DNA from 3 places in the Prauserella sediminis genome. Region 3 is predicted to be linked to each of the others. Evidence: riboswitches for the same ligand, from Rfam matches in the RefSeq annotation. Region 3 holds a riboswitch; each other region holds the start of a gene.

Region 1 (7,722 bases), on a different contig from region 3:
GAACCCTGACCGTAGTTGCGGCCACCGACGATCACGTGCCCCGAACCGCCGGCCGTCTCCCGCGCCCGCGCCGGATAGTCCGGGTCGATCCGCGTGAACGTGAACTCGGCCAGCGCCGGGATGTTCGACCGGTACGGCAACGCGGCGGCCCCGGCGGGGGAGATCTCGTCGGTCGACACGTCGTCACCTACCTTCAGCAGCACCGGCGCCTCGATCCGGTCCGGCAACGGCGGGAAGTCCGGCAGCGCCGAGATGTTCGGGCCCTTCGTCAGTTCCGCGCGGCGCGACACCTCGGGCGGAGGTGGCTCCTCCAGCGTGTCCGGGTTGATCGTCGCGTGCTCGGGAAGCGCCAGTGCGGGCTCCTCCATCCCCAGATCGCGCGGATCGGTGATCACACCCTTGAGCGCACTGGCCGCGGCCGTCTCCGGCGAGCACAACCACACCGAATCCTCCCGCGTGCCCGAACGACCGGGGAAGTTCCGCGGGAAGGTGCGCAGCGAGTTGTGCCCCACGGCGGGAGCCTGCCCCATGCCGATGCACCCCATGCATCCCGCCTGGTGGATCCGCGCGCCCGCCGACACCAGGTCGAACGTGCCGCCCATCTTCGTCAGGTCGGCGAAGATCTCCCGCGACGTCGGGTTGATGTCGAAACTGACGCCGCCCGCCGTCTGCTTGCCGCGGACCATTGCGGCGGCGATCGCGAAGTCACGCAGCCCCGGGTTGGCCGACGAGCCGATGATCGCCTGCCCCAACGGCGTTCCGGCGACCTCGCGCACCTCGACGACGTTGTCCGGCGCCGACGGCTTCGCGATCAGCGGCACCAATGTCGACAGGTCGATCTCGTCGGTGACGTCGTACTGGGCATCCTCGTCGGCGGCGATCTCCACGAAGTCCTGCTCCCTGCCTTCGGTACGCAGGAACCGCCGCACCGCGTCGTCCGACGGGAACACCGTCGTCGTGGCGCCCAGCTCGGCGCCCATATTGGCGATCACGTGCCGGTCCATCGCCGACAGCTTCGCCAGACCCGGCCCGTGGTACTCGATGATCCGGTTCACCGCGCCCGACACCGTGTGCCTGCGCAGCATCTCCAGGATGACGTCCTTGGCCGACACCCACGGTGGGAGCTCGCCGGTCAGCCGCACACCCCAGATCTCCGGCATCCGCACGTACATCGGTTCGCCCGTGATCGCCGTGGCCACGTCCAGCCCGCCGACCCCGATCGCCAGCATCCCCAACGACCCGGCCGCCGGCGTGTGCGAATCGGAGCCGACCATGCTCGCACCCGGCACGCCGAACCGCTGCATGTGGGTCGGGTGCGACACGCCGTTGCCCGGTTTGGAGTACCAGAGGCCGTACCGGCGGCACGCCGAACGGAGGAACGCGTGGTCCTCGGCATTGCGCTCGTCGGCCTGCAGCAGGTTGTGGTCGACGTACTGGACACTGACGTCGGCGCGGGTCCGGTCCAGGTCCAGTGCCTCCAGCTCCTGCATGACCAGCGTTCCGGTGGCGTCCTGGGTCAGGGTCTGATCGATCCGGATCGCGATTTCCTCGCCCGGCGTCATCGTGCCGTCCACGAGGTGGTCGGCGATCAGCTTCTGTGCAACGTTGCGAGGCATACGTTCCGCTTCCTTCGGCCCGGGGAGTCTGCAGGGTGGAGGTTGCCGGTGCGGGGCGGATCGAAACGTCGACCACTGCGTCGTGCGCCGTGTGGGTGCCGACACACCCCGGGTGGCGCGCGGGTCTGTTAGGTTCACACCGCCGTGGTGCACGGGAATCCGGTGGAAAACCGGAGCGGCCCTCGCCACTGTGATTCGGGAAGTGCTGTGCCGTTCAGCATGCGAGCCACTGGAACGAACGTTCCGGGAAGGCTGGCACAGCGCGTACGACCCGTCAGCCAGGAGACCGGCCACGGCACTGTGTGACCCGATCGCACACCGATGACCCGATCCACGAGGACCTGGAGGGGCGGGCTGACGATGTCATTGCCGCTGCGCCGAAGGCGCCCTGTATCGCTGCGCCGAAGGCGCAACTCTGTATCACCGCGCCGAAGTCGCCCTGTATCACTGCGCCGAAGGCGTTCAACTGGCGCTCTGCGCCGTCGGCGCGCCACTTCCACTCTGCGCCGTGGGCGCAACTCCGTCGCGACCACTTCTCCGCACGCCACAGCTCGGCGTGCCACGGCCCTGTGCGCGGCAGTTCTGACTGCCGTGGCGACGGCCTGCGCACCGCCACCGCCGGATGCCGCATCGGCAGCGGGCGGTGCGACCAGCCGGACCAATTGCGGCATCGACGTGGCCACCGGCGATCCGCCGCAGCGCATCTACGCGGCCTACCAGCCCGCCATCGAACTGGCCCATGCTCTCGGGGTGAGCGACCGGCTCGCCGGAACCGCGTTCCTGGATGCGAAGGTGCTGCCGGAGTACGCGGACCGTCAGGCCGATGTGGACTACCTGCCCAGCCTCCCCAGCAGAGAGGCACTGCTGCAGGCGAACCCGGACTTCGTGCTGTCCGGCTTCAACGGATTCTTCGCCGAGCAGGGCGCCGATAGTTCGGTCGGCACGCGCGCCAGCCTTCGTGAGGTCGGCGTGCAGAGCTGGATCCTCTCACCGCTCTGCCCCAGCGAGGACGGCCTCACCGACCAGTCGATCGACCCGGCCACCGTGAAGGTCGAGAACATCTACCGGGACCTGCGCGATCTCGGCGCCCTGTTCGGCGTCGAGGACAACGCGGAGGCCGTGATCAGCGACATGCGCGAACGGATCGCCACGGTCGAGAAACAGGTCGCCGGCGTCGACCGGCCGTCGGTCGCCATCGTGTCGCCCAACGAGGACGGCACCTACGGCGTCGCGAGCGGTATCGACTTCGGTTCGCACATCATCGAACGGGCGGGCGGCACGAACGCCTTCGCCGACCTGTCGAAGAAACGCAACATCGATGTCGGCGCCGAGGAACTGGTCAAGCGTGACCCCGACGTCATCCTCACCGACGCGTGCTGTGACGCGAGCATGACCGAACAGGACGCCCGGCCCGAGGCCGACGCCATCCTGCACGACCCGGCCCTGTCCGGTCTGACCGCGGTGGAGAACAAGGCGGTGCACCCGTTCCTGTTCGCCGACCGCAGTGCGGGAGTCCGTGCCGCCCACAGCGTCGAACTGGTGGCGTCGGTGCTGCACCCCGACCGCGTCGGCTGAGGCGAGCTGGGTGAACAAGCGGAGCTCGCCGACCGAGAGGATCCGGGTGGCCGTGGGGGTCTCGTCGGCCGGGGAACGCGCATCGACGACGGCCGACGTGGCCGGCATCCCGTCGCAGCGGGCGGCATCGCCGCGGCCGCAGGCACCGCGGCCGCGGGAAGGCCGGGCAGGGTGGCGGTCCACAGTGGTCTGGACGGTGTCGGCGGTGGCGCTGCTCGCCGTCGCCTGTGCACTGTCCCTTGTGGTCGGAAGTTATCCCTCCTCGCCCGCCCGCGTGCTGTCGGCGGTCCTCTCGCCGGGACAGGCAGACGTGGACACGATCGTGTGGCACGTGCGCATCCCGCGAACGGTGTCCGGCCTGCTGGCGGGCAGTGCCCTGGGAGTGGCCGGCGCGGTGATGCAGGGACTCACGCGCAACCCGCTGGCGGGCCCGGGAATTCTGGGCGTCAACGCCGGCGCGTCGCTGGCCGTGGTGACCGCGATCGCGCTCGGCGTGACCACGGCCGGTGGCCATCTCTGGTTCGCGTTCGCCGGTGCCGGAGCCGCCGCCCTCTTCGTCTACGTTCTCGGTTCCCTCGGCCGGGGCGGAGCGACGCCGGTGAAACTGGCGCTGGCCGGAGCGGCGCTCACCGCCATGGTCGGCTCGATGACCACCATCGTCACGCTGCTCGACGCGGCCACGCTGGACGAGTACCGGTTCTGGGCCGTCGGCTCACTCACCCGCGCCGGGGCCGAGGTCACGGCCGCCGTCGGACCGTTCCTGGTCACGGGTTTCCTGCTGGCGCTGACGGTCAGCGGGAGCCTCAACACGATCGCGCTGGGCGAGGACATGGCGCGCAGCCTGGGGACACGGCTGGTGGCGATCCGTGTGCTCGCGGCGGTGTCGGTGCTGCTACTGGCCGGTACGGCGACCGTGATCGCAGGCCCCATCGCCTTCGTCGGCCTGGCGGTCCCGCACATCGCACGCCTGCTGATCGGGCCGGACTACCGGTGGATCATGCCGCTGTCGGCGCTGCTGGGCCCGATCCTGCTGCTCCTCGCCGACGTCGCGGGCCGGTGGCTGGTGCAGCCGGAGCAGCTGCAGGTGGGCATCGTGACCGGGCTCGCGGGCGGACCGCTGTTCCTCTACCTGGTGCGCCGCCGGAAGGTGGCACAGCTGTGACGGCCAAGGACACCGTCGCCGTGCGTGTCGCCCGCGGAGCCGTCGTGTTCCGGCTGCAGCGGCGCTCGGCGCTGTTGACGTCGATGCTGTGGCTGTGCGCCTTGACGCTCGCCGTGGCAGCGCTCGGCCTCGGCGAGTTCGACCTGCGGCTCGCCGACACCCTGCGCGTGCTCGGCGGCAGGGGAACGCTCATCGAGTACGACGTGGTGGTGCGGGACCGGCTGCCCCGCGTGGTGACCGGCCTCGGGGTCGGCGCGGCCTTCGCCGTGTCGGGCGCGATCCTGCAGCGGATCGCCGCGAATCCGCTGGTGAGCCCTGACGTGATCGGCGTGAACGCCGGCGCGTCGTTCGGTGCGCTGCTCGTGATGACCATCGCGGGCGGTGCCGGGGCGTCCCTCGTACTGGGCGCGCTCGCCGGGGCGCTGCTGACGTCCGCGGCGATCGTGCTCATCGCGCTCAACCGGGGCTTGAACGGCTATCGGCTCGTGCTGGTGGGCATCGGTATCGCGGCCATGCTCTCGTCCGCGATCTCCTACCTGCTGGTACGGGCCGACTACCACCAGGTACTGAGTGCGGCGTCCTGGCTCACCGGCAGCCTCGCCAACCGCGGCACACTGCACGTCACCATCGTCCTCGTCGCACTGGCGGCGGCGGTGCCCGTGCTGCTGGTGCTCGGCCGGCACCTTCGCATCCTCGAACTCGGCGACGACCTGGCCAGAACGCTCAGCGGCGGAACGACCCGGGTCCGGCTCGCCCTGATCACGACCGCCGTGGTCCTCGCCGCCATGGCCACCGCGGCGGCCGGTCCGATCGGGTTCATCGCACTCGTGGCCCCGCAGATCACGCGGCGGCTGCTGGCGGGCAGGCCGGTCACGCTCGGCCCGGCCGCCGCGGCGGGCGCGCTGCTCGTGACCGGCGCCGACCTCGTCGCGCGGCTGCTGTTCGCGCCGACCGAACTGCCCGTCGGCGCCGTGACCGGAGTCCTCGGCGCACCCGTTCTCCTCTACCTCCTCGCTCGTGCCAACCGGATCGGACACACCGGATGAACCCTGACGCGACCGCGACCGCCATGCCGCCGGCCACGGAACTGTCGGCCGACAGGCTCACCCTCGGCTACGACGCAGAGCCCGTCGTCCGGGACGTCTCCGTCACCGTGCCGCCCGGCCGGATCACCGCCATCGTCGGCGCCAACGGCAGCGGGAAGTCCACCCTGCTGCGCGGGCTCGCTCGGCTGATGCGCCCACGCCGCGGAGCCGTCCTGCTCGACGGACAGGACATCGCGCGGCTCGCCACGAAAACGCTTGCCCGGCGACTCGGACTGCTGCCCCAGCAGCCCCTCGCGCCCGACGGCATCACCGTGGCCGACCTCGTCGGCCGCGGACGGCACCCGCATCAGCGCTGGTTCCGCCACCACACCGATGCCGACGACGCCGCGATCACGGCGGCGATGGAGTCCACCGGCATCACCCACCTCGCCGAGCGACCGGTCGACGAACTGTCCGGCGGTCAGCGGCAACGGGCATGGCTCGCGCTCGCACTCGCCCAGGATCCGGACGTCATGCTGCTCGACGAGCCCACCACCCACCTCGACCTGGCCCACCAGATCGACCTGCTCGAACTGCTCACCGACCTGAACGCCGCGCTCGGCCGCACCACCCTGCTCGTCCTGCATGACCTGAACCTCGCGGGCCGCTACGCCCACCACCTCGTTGCCGTCAAGGACGGCCGCATCGTCGCCGAGGGGCCACCCGCCGAGGTCCTGCAGCCCGACACCATCGAATCCGTGTTCTCGCTGAACTGCGCCGTCATCGACGACCCGCTCACCGGGACGCCGATCGTCCTGCCCCGGCCACCGTCGGGCGATCGACGTGGCGGCTGACTCCCGGCGGGCTACCGCGTGACGATGTGCTGGCCGCGCGCCTTCCGGGCGATGCTGATGCCGGTCATCGACGGCGGATGGACGACGGCCGCGATCGCGAGGCCGATCCCGGGGATCAGGAGCGGGCCGATCGCGAGCCACTCGTCGTCGCCGGTGGCGAGCATGATCGCGATCGGTGTCACGAACGAGATCACGCTCGCCACGGTCCAGGCCGTTCGGCAGTTCCGTCGCCGCCGGCGCACGTCGGACACCGCGAGGATCGACAGCGGGATCGTGGCGCCGCACCGCGGACAGTCGACGGTTCCGTGCTGTTTGCCGCGTTCCGGGCGGCGAGTGGCGAACCGGTAGGTCGCATACGTCATCCGCTGCGGGGCGACGATGCCGCCTTTGACCTTCGTGCAGCACCCGAGGGCGAACGATGCGTCGGGACTCAGTTCCGCCGGCGTCACCATTGCCATGCCGCCCACCCCTTCACGATCCGCGTCGCTGCCGACCGGCCGTGAGCAGCGTAGCGCCGGAGTCTGCGCTAGGTGCGTGCCGCCGCGTCGGCACCCGCGGTGAGAGCCAGCGCGGCCGCCTCGCCGCGGGTGCTGACGTCGAGTTTGTGCAGTACCCGCGTGACGTGGAACTTGACGGTGCTCTCCGTGACACCGAGGTCTGCGGCGATGGCCTTGTTGCGTTTGCCCTGTGCGAGCAGGTCGAGCACCTCGCGCTCGCGGCGGTTGAGGTTGGTCAGCCGGGTCTCCACGCCGGTGTCGGCGGACGCGTCGAGTGGCAGTTCGACCGTGACGCGGCTGCCCCAACCGGGCGTGGCGTCGACGCCGACCGTGGCGCCGAGCGTCCGTGCCCGGCCCTGCAACTGCCGGCGCAGCGACGCCCCGTCGAGGTTTCCCGTGCTCTGATCGCGGACGTCGACCAGCAGCGTTGCGTCGTCGCAGGTCCACGCGACGCGCAGGCGGGCCAACTCGGGATCGGCGGTCAGTGCCAGCACCGCAGTGCGGGTCATCGCGCGCGCGGCGTGCGCGATGTCGCCGGGGAGGGTGCTACCTGCGGCGGTCGGTGCCGCGAACTCGATCGGCGCCTCGTGATGCCGCAACATCTGCCGGATCTCGTTGCGCAGCACGGTGAACGCGGCCGGGGCGGCCTCGGTGGACAGTGCCTGCTGCGATTGCTGGGCGGTGCGCAGTGCCACCAGGGCCGACGACGTCGCGTCGGTCGCGGTGACCCGCGCTCGATGGTCGTCGAGCTCCGTCGACCGCAATGTCGTCAGCAGTCTGACCAGTGTGGACTCGTGCGCGGTGGCCAGTTCGGTGATGGTGCGTTCACGTTCGAGCGCGGCCGCGCGGGACTCGGCGAGGTAGTCCGGACTGGCTTGGGCCACCTGTTGGCGGATCGACGTCGCGACGATGCCGAACAGCGCCGTCAGCAGGCCGGGTTGGGGCAGCGGTTGGCCCGGGGACCGGGGAACCAGGACGAGCAGCATGTCCGAG
Region 2 (7,722 bases), on a different contig from region 3:
GCGAGGCGAACGCGAGCCACGGCGCGACCTGCGGGTCCAGCGCGGTCTCCCGGTCGAGGTCGTACGGCACGTGCAGCAGCGAGCACGATGTGCCCACCACGACCTCCCGTGCCGAACCGAGCAGCGTGGCCGCCGTGACCAGCGCCGTGTCGAGGTCGGTGCGCCACACGTTGCGCCCGTCGACCAGCCCGGCCACGAGCGTCTTGTCCGACAGGCCCGGCGCGGCGACGACCGTGTTCGCCGTGGACGTCTCCGACACGAGGTCGACCGCGACGCCCTCGACGGGTGTGGCGGCGAGGGCGCCGAGTGCCGGCCCCGGGTCGCCGTACGGCACGGCGGCCAACAGGGCCGGGCGCCGCGTCCGGGCGCCCAGGACGTCGTAGGCGTCCCGCAGGGCGTCACGGTCGGCGGCGGTGCGGTCGGCGGCGAACGCCGGTTCGTCGAGCTGCACCCAGTCGGCTCCAGCCGCCTGCAACTCGCCGAGCACCCAGGCGTACACCCCGAGCAGTTCGCCGAGGCGATCGAGGGGCCGGAAACCGGGCGGCGACCCCGGCTCCGGGGCGCACAGCAGCAGGAACGTCACGGGGCCGAGCAGCACCGGCCGGGTGTGCACGCCGAGCCGCAACGCCTCGAGATAGTCCCGCACCGGGGTTCGGTCGGCGAACGTGAGCGGGGTGTCCGGACCGATCTCCGGCACCAGGTGGTGGTAGGACGTGCCGAACCAGGACGCGGTGGCCAACGGTGACACCGAGTCGGTGCCCCGTGCCATGGCGAAGTACGTGTCCAACGGGCCGAGGCCGAGCGCACGGAACCGCTCGGGCACGGCACCGGCCATCACGGCCGTGTCGAGGACGTGGTCGTAGTACGAGAAGGTGCCGCCCGGCACCGAGTCGAGCCCCGCGGCGGACAGCTCCCGCCACGTGCGCGCCCGCAGTTCCCGGGCGACGGCACGGAGTTCGGACTCGTCCGCGCGGTGGGTCCAGTAACGTTCGAGCGCCCGCGGCAGCTCCCTGCCGGGGCCGATGCGGGGATATCCCAGGACGGTGGAACCGATGATGCCGGTCAATGCTCTCTCCTCGCGAGCTCGTCGACACGGGTGCCGACGGTCCCGCCGGAGGGGCGCACGCCGATCGGGGCACACACCCCGGCCCGTCCGCCCGGTCCACCCGCGAGACCTCGGACCCGCGCGCACCGGGTGGTGCGCGCGCCGGTGGCAGGTCTTCGGACTCGCGGGCACTCCCGGCCTGGGCCGGAGGTCCTACTGGCCGTCGCTTCCCGGACCCGGGGTCCAGTGCTGTTGACGGCGGTCGTTCCCGCTCACCGCTGCGGGGCAGTCCCGGATTCGCACCGGGTTCCCTCTTGCCTCACCCGGCAGGCCCGTGCGGGCCCGGCGCGGGTGAACCACCAGCACGGCCACCCTAGCCTCCCGCGGCCCGCCGTCGCGCCCGGCGACGACGCGGTGAAGACCGCTCGCCCACCCCGGGATCGGCGCCGGCCTGCATCGTTGCCGCGGGTGGAGACCTCGCTCACAGGCCGGCGCCGGCCGTCACCGGAACGCCGAGTGGCCCGTCAGGGTCTGCCCGATGACGAGCTGGTGCACCTCCGACGTGCCCTCGTAGGTCAGCACCGATTCGAGATTGTTGGCGTGCCGCAGGACCGGGTATTCGAGGCTGATGCCGTTGGCACCGAGCAGCGTCCGGCATTCCCGCGCGATCGCGATGGCCTCCCGCACGTTGTTCAGCTTGCCGGTGCTGACCTGCTCGGACGTGAGCGTGCCGGCATCCTTGAGCTTTCCGAGGTGCAGCGCCAGCAGCATTCCCTTGCCGAGCTCGAGGCTCATGTCGGCGAGTTTGAGCTGGGTGGCCTGGTAGGAGGCCAGGGGTTTGCCGAAGATGTCGCGTTCCTGCGCGTAGGCGATCGCGGTCTCGAGGCAGTCCCGGGCCGCGCCGAGTGCGCCGAACACGATGCCGTAGCGGGCCTCGTTCAGGCACGACAGTGGTCCGGACAGGCCGCGCGCCTCCGGCAGCATGGCGGACGCGGGCAGCCGGACGTCCTCCAGCACGAGCTCACTGGTCACCGAAGCCCGCAGCGACAGCTTCTTCGTGATCTCCGGAGCCGAGAATCCGGGTGTGTCCGTGGGCACGACGAAGCCCCGGATCTTGTCGTCGGTCTGCGCCCACACCACGGCCACGTCGGCCACGGAACCGTTGGTGATCCACATCTTCGTGCCGTTGAGCACCCAGTCTTCCCCGTCACGGCGCGCGTAGGTCCGCATCTCGCCGGGGTTCGACCCGAAATCGGGCTCGGTCAGGCCGAAGCACCCGATCGCCTCCCCCGCGGCCATCCGCGGCAGCCACTCCTGCTTCTGTTCCTCCGAGCCCCAGCGCCAGATCGCGTACATCGCGAGCGACCCCTGCACCGACACGAGACTCCGCAGTCCCGAATCGGCGGCCTCGAGCTCCATACAGGCCAGGCCGTAGGCCGTCGCCGTGGTACCGGCGCAGCCGTACCCCTCGAGATGCATGCCGAGCACACCGAGCTTGCCGAGTTCGCGGGCCAGGTCGCGCGCAGGGATCGACGCGCTGTCGAACCAGTCCGCCAGGTGCGGGCGGATCCGGTCAGCGGTGAACGCCCGCACCGTGTCGCGGATCGCCCTGTCGTCCTCGCCGATCAGGTCCTCGGTGCCGAACAGGCCGAGCGGTGTCTGTGTGCCGGGCATGGCCGATCCTCTCGTCGTCTTCGCCTCTGGCGGGCGTCCCGTGGCGGACGTCATCGTGCCGCCCTCCGGCCGTCATCGTGCCGCCGACGGGACGGCGCGTCACTGGGGAGTCAGCAAGGACACGGCCGCGTGGACCGCCGATTCGACCACGCCGTCGAGGCTCCCGCCGTCCTCGACGGTCGTCGCCACGAGTTCCCGCAGCCCGCCGAGCAGGATGATCACACTCTCGCGCGGCACCGGCGCGCCGGCGCCGCGGAGCTCCGCGCGCTGCCGGAGTCGTTGCGCCAGCGTCACGAAACCATCGAGCTGCATCCGCTGCAGCTGCCGCGCCTTGTCCCCGAGTGCGGGCACGTCCCTGATCCAGCTGACGACGATCGCCGGTTCGGCCTCGGCGTAGGCGAACCACGCTTCGACGGCGCTGCGCACCTGCTCGGGCCACGGCTCCGTCTCGTCGACGGCCTCGGAGACGTAGCGGACCATCTCGCCCGTGGTCTCGGCCATCAGCGTCACGAAACACTCGTCGCGGTCGGCAAAGTGCTGGTAGAAGGTGCGGCGCGAGGTCCGGGCGCGGCGCACGATCCCGGCGACGGTGGCGTCGCGGTAACTGCCGGCCGCGAGCTCGGCGGCCAGGCCGTCGAGCAGGCGCCTGCGGAAGGCCCCCGGACCGGAGCGCCGCTCACCGTCGCTGCGGGCTCCCGGCACACCGCCGGTGGTGGCCGCGGAACTCGTGGCGGGCGAGCTCACCGCGGGCGAATTCACTCCGGCCGCGTCGCCGGGGGCCGCTCTGGTGGACAACGGTTCATGTCCCCTAACGGATGACGATGTTTGCCCCTCAATGGTACGCCTGTGTACCGTTCCGCTCCGGTACACAGGCGTACCACGAACGGTGGATCAAGGGACCGCGCCCGACCCGCGCCGCGTCCGTTCCCGTACCCGCCGCACCGCCGCACGAAAACACGCAAAGGAGCGTGCCTCGTGACCACCACGGATGGCCCGCGCACGGTCAACCGGCGCAAGTTCATCGGTTATCTGCTCGGCGGTGCGACCGTCGTCGCCGCCGCCGACCTCGGGATGTTCGGCCGCGGCGCCACGGCCGATGCCGGCGAACTGCCGACCCTTCCCCAGCCCGCCGAGATCGCCGATCTCAGCGACCTGCTCACCCTCGCCGCCGCGCCGACGTCGCAGCTGATCACCGTCACGATCAACGACGACGGCACCGCCTCGTTCGAGCTGCCTCGCGCCGAGGTCGGCCAGGGCATCACGACGGCTGCCGCGATGCTCATCGCCGAAGAGCTCGACCTGCCCCTCGACAAGGTCCACGTCACGCTGGCTCCTGCCAGGCCCGAGCTGCTGTACAACCAGATCACCGGTGGGTCGAACACGATCCACGCGATGTACACACCGATCCGCGTGGCCGCCGCGGTCGCAAAGGGTGCACTACTGCAGGCCGCGGCGACCGTGCTCGGCGACAGCGCGAACAAGCTGACCTCGCACCTCGGCCACATCGTGGCGCCCGACGGCCGCCGCGTGGACTACGGCAGGCTCTCCGCCCTCGCGGCGAAAGAACAGCCCGAAGCGGTCGAGGTCCAGCTCAAGGACGAGGGTTCCCACGGCGTCGTCGGCACGCCGGTCAACCGGATCGACGCGCTCGACGCCGTGACCGGCACCAAGCGGTTCGCCACCGACCTCGACGTCACGGACGCGCTGCCGACGATGGTGTGCCGCGCCCCGACACTCAACGGCACCCCGAACGCGGTGCACAACGCGGACGAGGTGCGCGACATGCCGGGTGTCACGCACGTGGCGACGGTCCCGACGGGAGTCGCGGTACGGGCCTCGACGTTCGGCCAGTGCATCGACGCGGTCCGAGCACTCGACGTGTCCTGGAACGACGGTCCGGTCGCAGGCATGTCCGACGAGGACGCGCTCGCCGGTGTCCGCGCCGCGGAGGGGCCCGTCCCCGCGCTTCCCGCGGGCGAGACCGTCTCGGGCGACTTCACGTTCTGGTTCCGCAGCAACTCCGCGATGGACACCAACAGTGCGGTCGCCGACGTGCGCGAAGGCCGCGCCGAGATCTGGGCGAGCCTGAAGAACCCCAACGTCGCCCAGGGCCGCATCGCCGAGGCCCTCGGCATTCCCCTGAACAACGTGACGGTCCACGTGGTCCAGGGCGGTGGCTCGTTCGGCAGGCGACTGTTCGACGAACCCGCGATCGAAGCGGCGCGGATCAGCCACGCGATGGGCGTGCCGGTCAAGCTCATGTGGCACCGCGCCGACGACGCCCGCGTCGGCCGTACCCATCCGCTCGCCACGTCCCGCATCCGCGCCTGCTACTCCGGCGACACCGTGCTCGGCTTCCAGCAGGCGCACACCAGCATCGAGACCGACTTCCGGCACGGCCTCGGCGACATCATCACCGCCAAGGCCGCCGACCTGCCCGCCGGCCTGGGAAATCTCCCGTTCGCCCAGGTGATCTTCCACCTGACGACGATCCTGCCGTACGACTTCGGCGCCGTCGGCCAATCGCTGGTCGAGACCGACACGCGGTTCAACACCAGCTCGATGCGCAACATCTACTCCCCCGACGTCCGCACGGCCAACGAACTGATCGTCGACCAGCTCGCGCAGCGTATGGGCACGGATCCGCTCGAGTTCCGGCTCTCGCACCTGCGCAACGGCCGACTCCGCACCGCGCTCGAGACGGCAGCCGAGAAGGCCGAGTGGGGCAAGGAGCTGCCGGAGGGCATGGCGCAGGGCATCGGCGTGCATGTCGAGTACAAGGGCGTCACCGCCTGCATCATGGAGATCGACTGCCGCCCGGAGACGGTCAATCGCAAGGTCCGCAACGCCGTGACCGGGCCGCGCGTCACGAAGGCGACGATGGTGATCGACTGCGGCAGGGCGATCAACCCGCGCGGGGTCGAGGCGCAGATGCAAGGCTGCGTCAACGACGGCATCGCGATGACGCTCACCAGCAGCCTCCACCTGCGCGACGGGCACTTCCAGGAAGCCAGCTGGGACAACTACTTCTACACCCGGCAGTGGAACACCCCGCCGGAACTCGACGTGGTCGTGCTCGAGTCCACCGAACCGCCGGGCGGGGTCGGCGAGGCGGGCGTCGCCGCATCGGCCGCGGCGGCCGCGTGCGCCTACGCCCGAGCCACCGGCACGATGCCGACCGAGTTCCCGATCAACCACCAGACCCTGTCGTTCGATCCGAAGCCGTACACACCGCCGGTGCCGCAGTCACCGACCGACGGCCTCGATCACACCTACTGACCACACCTACTGACCACCTACTTTCCAGCACCGATGGGAAACACGGAGACCCCAGATGCCTGAACAGACTTTCATCGTCAACGGTGAGCGGGTGACGGTCGAGGTCGAGGACAACGTGCGGGTGCTGTGGGTGCTGCGCGACCTGCTCGGCGTCACCGGCCCGAAGTACGGCTGCGGCATCAACGTCTGCAAGGCCTGCACGTCGCACATCAACGGCAAGGCGTTCAACCCGTGCGCCGTACAGGTCGGTGATCTGTCCGCCGACGACGAGGTGACCACCATCGAGGGCCTGCCTGCGCAGGCCTCCGAGGGGGCGCGCGGGCAGCACGGCCTGCACCCGATGCAGGAGGCCTGGCTCGAACGCGATGTCGTCCAGTGCGGCTACTGTCAGCCCGGCCAGATCATGGCTGCGGTCGCGCTGGTGCGGAAGGTCCGTGACGAAGGCAGGACGATCACCGACGCCGACCTCGACGGCATCCGCAACATCTGCCGCTGCGGCACCTACACGCGCATTCGCGAGGCCATCCGGGACGGCGAAACACGCATGTGAACGCCTCCGGGCCGTCCCGCTCGGCTGCGGGCGACGACGTTCCGGCCGGGCCTTCCGGGACGCGCACCGCACCACGCCCGGTACAGTGCTGGGTCGGCATGACTGACCACAGCGATCCGGCGCGCACGACCCGCCGCAGCGGCGAACAGCTGCGGGACGCGATCCTCGACGCCGTGTTGTCCGAACTGTTCGAACGCGGCTACGCGGGCCTGACGTTCGACGGCATCGCCCACCGCGCGCACACCAGCAAACCGGTGATCTACCGTCGGTATGCGACGCGTGCCCAGCTGGTCCTCGACGCGCTCGTCCGCCGCGCACCGGCGGATCTGCCGTCGCCGAGCGCGGGCGACCTGCGCTCGGACCTGATGGCGCTCGGCCTCGCCCTCGGGAGGCGGTTCGAGCAGATCGGCATCACCACCGTGCGGCGGCTCATCGCCGACGTCGACGACGACCTGTTGCCGCAGCTCGCCGAACTCGCGACGGCTCCGGCGGAAGCCGCGCTGCAACGAGTGCTGGACGCCGCGCGTGCCCGTGGCGAACTCGGCCCGGAACCGCTACCGGAACGCATCGCGATGTTGCCGCTGGCCCTGTGGCATCACGAGATGTTGTTCATCGGGCACGTCGACGAGGCCGCGGTCGCCGACATCGTCGACCGCATCTGCCTGCCCCTGCTGACCCGCCGGGCCTGACTTCCCTCGCGGACTCCGGCCGCACGGAACGGTTCCCCGCGTACGGCTGAACCCCTCGGACATCGCAGGACCCTCGGATACCGCAGCACCCTCGGACGCTGAAGCGCCCCTGGACGCGGCAGGGCCCCTCGGACGTCGAGGTGTCCGAGGGGCCCTGCCGCTCTGCCCGCCGACGGCGGTGCTACACGTTCGCCGGTTCCCGTTCGGAGTCGGCGTGATCCCGGGCGGTGCCGGGCCGCTCGAGGCTCTCCCCTTCGACGTCGACGTTCGGGATGATCCTGTCGAGCCACCTGGGCATGGCCCACGCCTTCTCCTTCATCAGGTACATCAGCGACGGGATGAGCAGCATCCGGATCACGAACGCGTCGAACACGACGGCCACGGCGAGTGCGAAGCCCATCGACTTGATGATCACGTCGTCCATGAGCATGAAGCCGGCGAACACCGAGGTCATGATCAGCGCGGCGGCGGTCACGACGCGGGCC
Region 3 (7,722 bases):
CGGCCCCTCTTGTCGTCGCGGCCTCATCGTGGATCGTGTGGGACACATGGCAAGGGGCAGGCGGGTTCCGTGAACCGAGGCGGGACCCACCTACCCCGAAATGCTGATCCCCCGCCCGGGGAAATGGTTCAACTATCGACCTCGACCTCAAGCAGCTCACGCGGGGTGTGTCGGGCGAGCCATCCACCGGCGAACGTAACTCCTCCGGTGACGAGCCCGGTCACCGCGGTTTCGATCGTGCCGGCGAGCACGTCGGGCACCTCGCCGACGACGTGCGAGACGAGCGACAACACGAGGCCGGCAGCCGTCGCCGCGAGCGCGGATACCTTGACCTTGGCCTCGACGATCGGCTCGCGCTTCTCAGGCATCGTTGCCGCCCTTCCTGATCTCGTCGAGCTTGCGTTCGATGCGGATAGATACGCACCATGCGCCTCCGACGTCGACCGCGCCGCTTTGGTGCGCATGTCCGCCGCGATTCAGCCGGGCAGGTGATACGAAAACGGCCCCCGCACCCTCAGTGGAGGATGCGGGGGCCGATCGGGGCGCGCTGACTGGGGCTACTGAGCGCTTCGCTTCGGTGCGCCTGTCGGCTGGGGCAGGCGACGGGGAGAGCCTCACACCCTCCGCCGTGGAGGGCGTGAGCCTGACATGGCGGCCGAGGCCTCTACGCGGTGCAGGGAACACCCCCGGTAATAAACGTTGCCGACCCGACTCAGCTACTGATGTACAGGTATTCACTAAACGCCAGCACCTCATCGCCGTTTCTTACTTGCATTTCAAATGCCAGCGGAGTGCCTTCCGGCATGACATCGTGGAACGTGCACTTTTGCCAATCGGCTTCTGACCCGTATGTCGGTGAGCAGCGCCATGACGCCTGCATGACGGATGTGTTGGCCTTTGCGTGGATTGAATACCCGTCCGCGTAGTTGTCCTTGAGCCAGAACCAGTCGCCGTGCGGTTCGAAGCAGGCCGCCCCTTTGCCGACAATGGACACACAGTTGTTGGAGTTGGGGGGATTCGAGCTGGTCCTGCTGGATTTCCGAACGTAAGCGTCAAAATCCTTGGTTTCCGATGCGAGTGTCGTGCCCGACCGGGGGTTTGCGTCGGAAGCTATCGCGGGAGACGCTGCTAGGAACGTCCCGGCTGTCATCGCAGCAGCAGCCGCGATCGACAGTAGCCGTGCCGTTTTCATTCACTACCCTTTCGTGGTCGGATGTCCCACCGTTTGTCGCGGAGGTGATGACCGGGGCAGTCTTTGTCAGGGACGGCGGCGATGTCTCGCTGTTTTCGATCCACCGAAAAGAGAGCAGCTACGTGTTGCGGGGCAGGAGGTTGATGTCGCAGCCACCCGAGCGTAGATGTATGCGAATCGCAGATACTGCTGGTCATGGAACCCAACCTTGAAGAAGCGATCAACGAGTGGCATGCGAGCGTCAATGCCCGCGACCTGCAGCGATCTGAGCGTACGGTAGGCGATCCGGTCGTCGTGCTCGGTCCGAAGGGCGCGGGTCCGATCACGCCTGCGCAGTTTGCCGAGTGGGTGGAGCGCTCGGGGATCAAGCTGGTCCCGCGGTCCTGGCACCCTGTCAGTGAGCGACTGATGGTGGTCGAGGAGGACGCGACCTGGCCCGAGAGCACGGAATCCACGCGGGTAGCGACCGTCTTCCGCGCTTCCGGCGGGAAGGTCACGGCTGCTCTCAGACTGCCAGACCTCAAGGCCGCTCTCGAGCTGGCCTACACCTGCCGCGAGATGGCGGCAACCGAGTGACAGTCCTCGGCCCGGGACAGGTCCTGTTCCATTTCGTCAGGCACTGGTCACGCCGCTCTGCCGCAGCAGACACTGGCGGTGAGCAGGGGCGGCTCGTGCTCGTGTGCGAGGCTGTCCATGCGCTGAGGCTGCGCGCCAGCCCGGCAACGGTGAACGCGATCGCGCAGGAGGTCGGGATCGACCAGAGCGGCGCGTCACGGTTGATCAAGAGCGCCACCTCAGCCGGGTACCTCGTCATGGCAGCGTCCGCGACCGATGGCCGACGACGCGAAGCATCACTCACCTCTGCGGGCCGGTCGATGCTGGACCAAGCGCATCGTTGGCAGGAGGAAGTGTTCGCTGAGCTGACCACAGGCTGGAGCGACAAGAAACGCCGCGACTTCCAACGGGCGATGACCGACCTGATGGACCGCTCATACGAGATGGACGCATGAGCCACGCCAACGCCCCGCTCAGCCTCGAGGGACGCCGCCGACTGGTCGAGCGATGTAAGACGCGTCCCATCGCCCATGTGGCCGCCGAGATGGGGATCTCGCGTGCCTGCGCATCGAAGTGGGTCAACCGATGGCGACGTCACGGAGATGCCGGGCTGCGCGACCGCTCATCGAGCCCCCACCGGAGCCCGAACGCCACACCAGCCTGGGCCATCGAGCAGATCGAGACCTGGCGACGCGAGCACAAGCGGTCAGCCCAACGCATCACCGATGAGCTCGCTGACCTCGGATTCACGATCAACCGCCGCACCGTCACCCGCCACCTGACCAGGCTCGGACTGGGTAGACGGAGGTTCATCGACCCCGGCGGCGACAACAACCGTAAGCCCGGGAAGATCACCGCCCGTTGGCCCGGACACATGGTCCACCTCGACGTGAAGAAGGTCGGCCGGATCCCCGATGGAGGCGGCTGGCGTATCCACGGCCGCGACAGCGACCAGGCCAAGACCGTCGATCGCGCCAAGTCAGCTGGCGCGAAGCGCGGCTACACCTACCTGCACTCCGCCGTCGACGGATTCTCCCGACTCTCCTACACCGAGCCCCTGCCCGACGAGAAGGGAACGACTGCTGCAGCGTTCCTCGCCCGAGCCAAGGTCTGGTTCGCCGCCCACGGCATCACACACATCCACCGGGTCGTCACCGACAAGGGGGCCTGCTACCGCTCCGGTGACTTCGCCCGGGTCGTCGGCCAGCGCACGCGACATCAGAAGACGAAGCCGTACACCCCGCGCCACAACGGCAAGGTTGAGCGCTACCAGCGAATCCTGGCCGAGGAACTGCTCTACGCCCGCGAGTTCAATAGCGAGGACGCCCGCTCTTCCGCGATCGCCGTCTGGAACATCCACTACAACTACCACCGACCGCACAGCGGAGCCGGCGGACGGCCGCCAGCATCTCGACTTCGCGGCGGCGTCACCAACGTCCAGCCCTCATACACCTAGTTGGCTTCGTATCCAGCGTGTCGGGGTTTCCGTGGGCGAGGTCGTCCATCGGGGTGGGAGCCGGTCGGTACACGCGGCCGGTGGCGGTCAGGTCACCGGTAGTCCGGTGAAAACGACATCGACCACGTCGCGTAGATCGGTCGCACTGGTCATGCGTTCTCTTCTTGCGTGGGAGCGGATGTGATTCCGGCCAGGGGCGGAGATTCGGCAGGACTGTGATGAGACACGACCGGTGCGCGAACACCAGTCGGTCAAGCTCCCGATCAGGCCAGCTGCTCCGACCGGGCCGGGGCCGGCAACCACGAGCGGATAAGTCCCGTGAAAGGCACGAAGTCGGCGCGGACGAGGAGTGGAGATGAGCCGGCGCAGCTCGCCGTGCTCGTGTCCGACGTGAAGTCGGGTGCGGTCCAACCGGCGGTGTGGGGCCGCCGATCGGCGGCCCCACACAGGTGCTCCCAGGTGCTGCAGTGGTCAGCGCAGAGTTGCGCGTGCCCGCGTGGTCGCGTCGAGCATGTTCCGCAGCGCGTGCTCGACCTCGGTGTAACCGCGGGTCTTGAGTCCGCAGTCCGGGTTGACCCACAGCCGTTCGGCGGGCACGGCCTCCAACGCGGCCTGCAGCAGATCGGTGATCTCGGAGGATTCGGGCACTCGCGGGGAGTGGATGTCGTAGACGCCCGGTCCGATGCCCTTGGCGTAGCCGACGTCGCTCAGATCGCGGAGGACCTCCATGCGCGAGCGAGCGGCCTCGATGCTCGTCACATCGGCGTCGAGCGCGACGATCGCGTCGATGACGTCGCCGAACTCCGAGTAGCACAGGTGGGTGTGGATCTGGGTGCTGTCGGTGACTCCGGTAGTGGCGAGCCGGAACGACTCGACGGCCCAGTCCAGGTACTCCTGCTGCTGCGCGGCCCGCAACGGCAGGAGTTCCCGCAGGGCCGGCTCGTCGACCTGCACCACCCTGATCCCCGCCGTTTCGAGGTCGCGCACCTCGTCCCGGATTGCCAGCGCGACCTGTGTGGCCGTGTCCCCGAGCGGCTGGTCGTTGCGCACGAACGACCAGGCCAGGATCGTGACGGGGCCCGTGAGCATTCCTTTCACCGGCTTCGACGTGAGTCCCTGGGCATAGGTGGTCCAGTCGACGGTCATCGGTTCCGGCCGGGACACGTCGCCGAACAGGATCGGCGGGCGCACGCACCGGGATCCGTAGGACTGCACCCAGCCGTGGTGGGTGGAGACGAAGCCCTCCAGATACTCGGAGAAGTACTGCACCATGTCGCCTCGCTCGGGCTCACCGTGTACGAGCACATCCAGGCCGAGATCCTCCTGCAGGCGGATCACCCGCTCGATCTCCTCGCGCATCCGCCGGCGGTAGGCGGCCTCGTCGATGCTGCCGCGGCGCAGCTGCGCACGGGCCTTGCGGACGTCGGTGGTCTGCGGGAACGAGCCGATCGTCGTGGTGGGCAGTGGGGGCAGCGCCAGCGCTGCGGCCTGTGCATCCCGGCGCACCGGATAGTCGGCACGCCGGGAGGCCTCCGGGCGCAGTGCTGCCACCCGCGATCGCACGCCGGAGTGGCGTACCCGATCCGCGGTGGCGCGGTCGGCGACGGCAGCGCGTGCGGCGCCGAGGTCGGTGGCCACTGCGTCCCGGCCTTCGCGCAATGCCCTGCCCAGCGTGACCACTTCACGCACCTTCTGTGCCGCGAACGCCAGCCACGATTTGACCTGCGGCTCGATGTCCTCCGGTTCTACGTCGTAGGGCACGTGCAGCAGCGAACAGGACGTGCCGACGGCGAGCTCGTCGGCGCTGCCCAGGAGGCTCGCGGCCGTGGCCAGTGCCTTGTCGAGGTCGGTGCGCCAGACGTTGCGGCCGTCGACGAGGCCGGCGACCAGGGTCTTGTCCCGCAGGCCGGTCAGCGTCGGCAGCGTGTCGACAGTGGCGCGATCGGTGACGAGGTCGACCGCGAGACCGTCGACGGGGGAGGAGGCCAGCACGTCCAGTGCGTCGCCGAGGTCGCCGAAGTAGCCCGCGACGAGGAGTTTCGGCCGCTCGGACAGGCTGCCGAGCCGGCGGTAGGTTTCCCGCAGCGCGCCCAGCTCGGTCTGGGTGCGGTCGGCCGCGAACGCGGGTTCGTCGAGCTGTACCCATTCCGTCCCGGCACGCCGGAGCTCGGCGAGCAGTTCGGCGTAGACGTCGACGAGATCGTCGAGCCGGTCCAGTGGCCGGAACGCAGCGGGCGCTTCACCGTCCGGTTTGGACAGCAGGAGAAACGTCAGCGGGCCCACCAGTACGGGCCGCGTGGTGATGCCGAGTTCGGTGGCCTCGCGGAACTGTTCGACCGGTGTCCGGTCGGACAGCGAGAACGTCGTATCCGGTCCGATCTCCGGAACGAGGTAGTGATAGTTGGTGTCGAACCACTTCGTCATTTCCAGCGGCGGCGTCGATTCCACGCCGCGTGCCATGGCGAAATAGGTGTCCAGCGGGTTCAGGCCCAGCTCGCGGTAGCGGCGCGGGACCGCGCCGACCGTGACGGCGGTGTCCAGGACCTGGTCGTAGTAGGAAAACGTGTTGCCGGGTACCGAGTCGAGCCCGGCGTCGTGCAGCGCGTGCCAGGAGTCGGCGCGGAGTTTCCACGCGACGTCACGCAGATCGGCTTCGTCGGTCTCGGCCGACCAGTACTTCTCCAGGGCACGTTTGAGTTCCCGGTTGGGCCCGATACGGGGATATCCCAGGACGGTGGATCCGATGGTGCCGGTCAAGGCTCTCTCCTCGCGAGCTCGACGATACGGACGCCGAGGTCTTCGAGGAGGACACGCCGACCGGAGAGCAGCACACCTCGCCACCGAACCGGTCGTCCGTCAGGTCCTCCCGCGAGACCTCGGACCACGTGCGCCGCGGCGCACGTACCGGTGGCAGGTCTTCGGACTCGCGGGCGTTTCCGGCGCTGCACGCCGGGATTCCTACCGGCCGTCGCTTCCCGGATCGCATCCAGTGCTTCTGACGGCTGTCGTTCCCACTCACCGCTGCGGGGCAGTCCCGGATTCGCACCGGGTTCCCTCTTGCCTCGTCCGAACCCGACGCGACCGGGTCGTGATGGGGAACGGACGAACCACCAGCACCATCAGGCTAGTCGTGGTCAGCTCCATGACAAGCCCGCACGGCTCATCGGAGGGAACTTGCAAGGGCCCCGCGCGGGTCCGGCACGGCGCACGACGTCGGCTTTCCCGATCATCGGGCGGCGCCGGAGATGTCGATCACAACGACCCGTCGGTCCGGCGTGCACCGACGGACCCGGACCGGACACCGGGGCGACCGGCCCGGGTCGCGGGCGGGTGTCAGTCCCAGTCGAGGGTCGAGCCCGATTGGTACTCGATCACTCTGGTCTCGAAGAAGTTCTTCTCCTTCTGCAGGTCCATCGCCTCCGACAGCCACGGGAACGGGTTGTCGACCTCGGCGAACACCGGTCGCAGTCCCAGTTGGTCACACCGGCGGTTGGTGATGAAGTGCATGTACTGCGCGCACAGCTCGGCGTTGAGCCCCAGGATGCCGCGGGGCATGGTGTCGCGGCCGTAGGCGATCTCCAGCTCGCACGCCTCGGTCAGCATCTGCCGCACTTCCTCCTGGAACTCCGGGCTCCACAGGTGCGGGTTCTCGAGCTTGATCTGGTTGATGCAATCGATGCCGAAGTTCAGGTGGATCGACTCGTCACGCAGGATGTACTGGTACTGCTCGGCGATGCCGACCATCTTGTTGCGCCTTCCCAGCGACAGGATCTGCGCGAAACCGGTGTAGAACCACATGCCTTCGAAGATCACGTAGAAGGCGACGAGGTCACGCAGGAACGCCTGGTCGGCCTCGGGGGTACCGGTCGTGAAGTCGGGATTCTCGAGGTTCTGGGTGTAGTGCAGTGCCCACGAGTCCTTGTCGGCGATCGACGGGATCTCCCGGTAGGCGTTGAACAGCTCGCCCTCGTCGAGCCCGAGGCTCTCACAGATGTACTGGAACGTGTGCGTGTGCACGGCCTCCTCGAAGGCCTGCCGCAGCAGGTACTGACGGCACTCGGGGTTGGTGATGTGGCGGTACACGGCGAGCACGATGTTGTTGGCCACCAGTGATTCCGCCGTGGCGAAGAATCCCAGGTTGCGCGTGAGCATCAGACGCTCGTCGTCGGTCAGTCCGTCGCGCGACTTCCACAGCGCCATGTCGGCCTGCATCGACACCTCGGTCGGCATCCAGTGATTGGCACAGCCGGCGAGGTACTTCTGCCACGCCCAGCCGTACTTCATCGGCAGCAGCTGGTTGACGTCGGCACGGGCGTTGATCATCGACTTCTCGCCGACGTCGACGCGACCGGCGCCCCGGTCGATCGCGCCGAGTCCGGTCATCGCCGCGGCGGAGGTGGGTTGGACGGTCATGGAATCGCTTCCGTGGTCACGTGCGGTGTCTTGTGGTCTCGCGTGCCCGTCACTGGCAGGCCTCGCACTCGGGGTCGTCGACCGAGCAGGCGCCGTCCGGGACCGC

The links. Region 3 has a riboswitch for cobalamin ahead of metE (5-methyltetrahydropteroyltriglutamate--homocysteine S-methyltransferase). Riboswitches for the same ligand answer to the same signal wherever they lie in the genome.
Region 1: another riboswitch for cobalamin. It lies ahead of FB384_RS14860 (ABC transporter substrate-binding protein); the one in region 3 lies ahead of metE (5-methyltetrahydropteroyltriglutamate--homocysteine S-methyltransferase).
Region 2: another riboswitch for cobalamin. It lies ahead of metE (5-methyltetrahydropteroyltriglutamate--homocysteine S-methyltransferase); the one in region 3 lies ahead of metE (5-methyltetrahydropteroyltriglutamate--homocysteine S-methyltransferase).

What each region holds. Positions count from the first base shown of each region.
Region 1 covers NZ_JACIBS010000001.1:3,275,084-3,282,805, forward strand. Annotated here, with positions in the region: gene FB384_RS14855 (aconitate hydratase) at 1-1,616, opposite strand, end outside; cobalamin riboswitch at 1,745-1,925, shown strand; gene FB384_RS14860 (ABC transporter substrate-binding protein) at 2,208-3,191, shown strand; gene FB384_RS14865 (FecCD family ABC transporter permease) at 3,202-4,353, shown strand; gene FB384_RS14870 (FecCD family ABC transporter permease) at 4,350-5,399, shown strand; gene FB384_RS14875 (ABC transporter ATP-binding protein) at 5,396-6,232, shown strand; gene FB384_RS14880 (hypothetical protein) at 6,244-6,690, opposite strand; gene FB384_RS14885 (LuxR C-terminal-related transcriptional regulator) at 6,759-7,722, opposite strand, start outside.
Region 2 covers NZ_JACIBS010000006.1:39,836-47,557, forward strand. Annotated here, with positions in the region: gene metE (5-methyltetrahydropteroyltriglutamate--homocysteine S-methyltransferase) at 1-1,066, opposite strand, end outside; cobalamin riboswitch at 1,196-1,421, opposite strand; gene FB384_RS22720 (acyl-CoA dehydrogenase family protein) at 1,547-2,719, opposite strand; gene FB384_RS22725 (TetR/AcrR family transcriptional regulator) at 2,819-3,514, opposite strand; gene FB384_RS22730 (molybdopterin cofactor-binding domain-containing protein) at 3,695-5,998, shown strand; gene FB384_RS22735 ((2Fe-2S)-binding protein) at 6,054-6,548, shown strand; gene FB384_RS22740 (TetR/AcrR family transcriptional regulator) at 6,647-7,237, shown strand; gene FB384_RS22745 (MMPL family transporter) at 7,419-7,722, opposite strand, start outside.
Region 3 covers NZ_JACIBS010000003.1:51,517-59,238, reverse strand. Annotated here, with positions in the region: gene FB384_RS20755 (hypothetical protein) at 129-368, opposite strand; gene FB384_RS20750 (hypothetical protein) at 713-1,192, opposite strand; gene FB384_RS20745 (hypothetical protein) at 1,388-1,768, shown strand; gene FB384_RS20740 (MarR family winged helix-turn-helix transcriptional regulator) at 1,765-2,202, shown strand; gene FB384_RS20735 (IS481 family transposase) at 2,199-3,203, shown strand; gene metE (5-methyltetrahydropteroyltriglutamate--homocysteine S-methyltransferase) at 3,675-5,960, opposite strand; cobalamin riboswitch at 6,105-6,320, opposite strand; gene FB384_RS20725 (ribonucleotide-diphosphate reductase subunit beta) at 6,537-7,616, opposite strand; gene FB384_RS20720 (ribonucleoside-diphosphate reductase subunit alpha) at 7,666-7,722, opposite strand, start outside.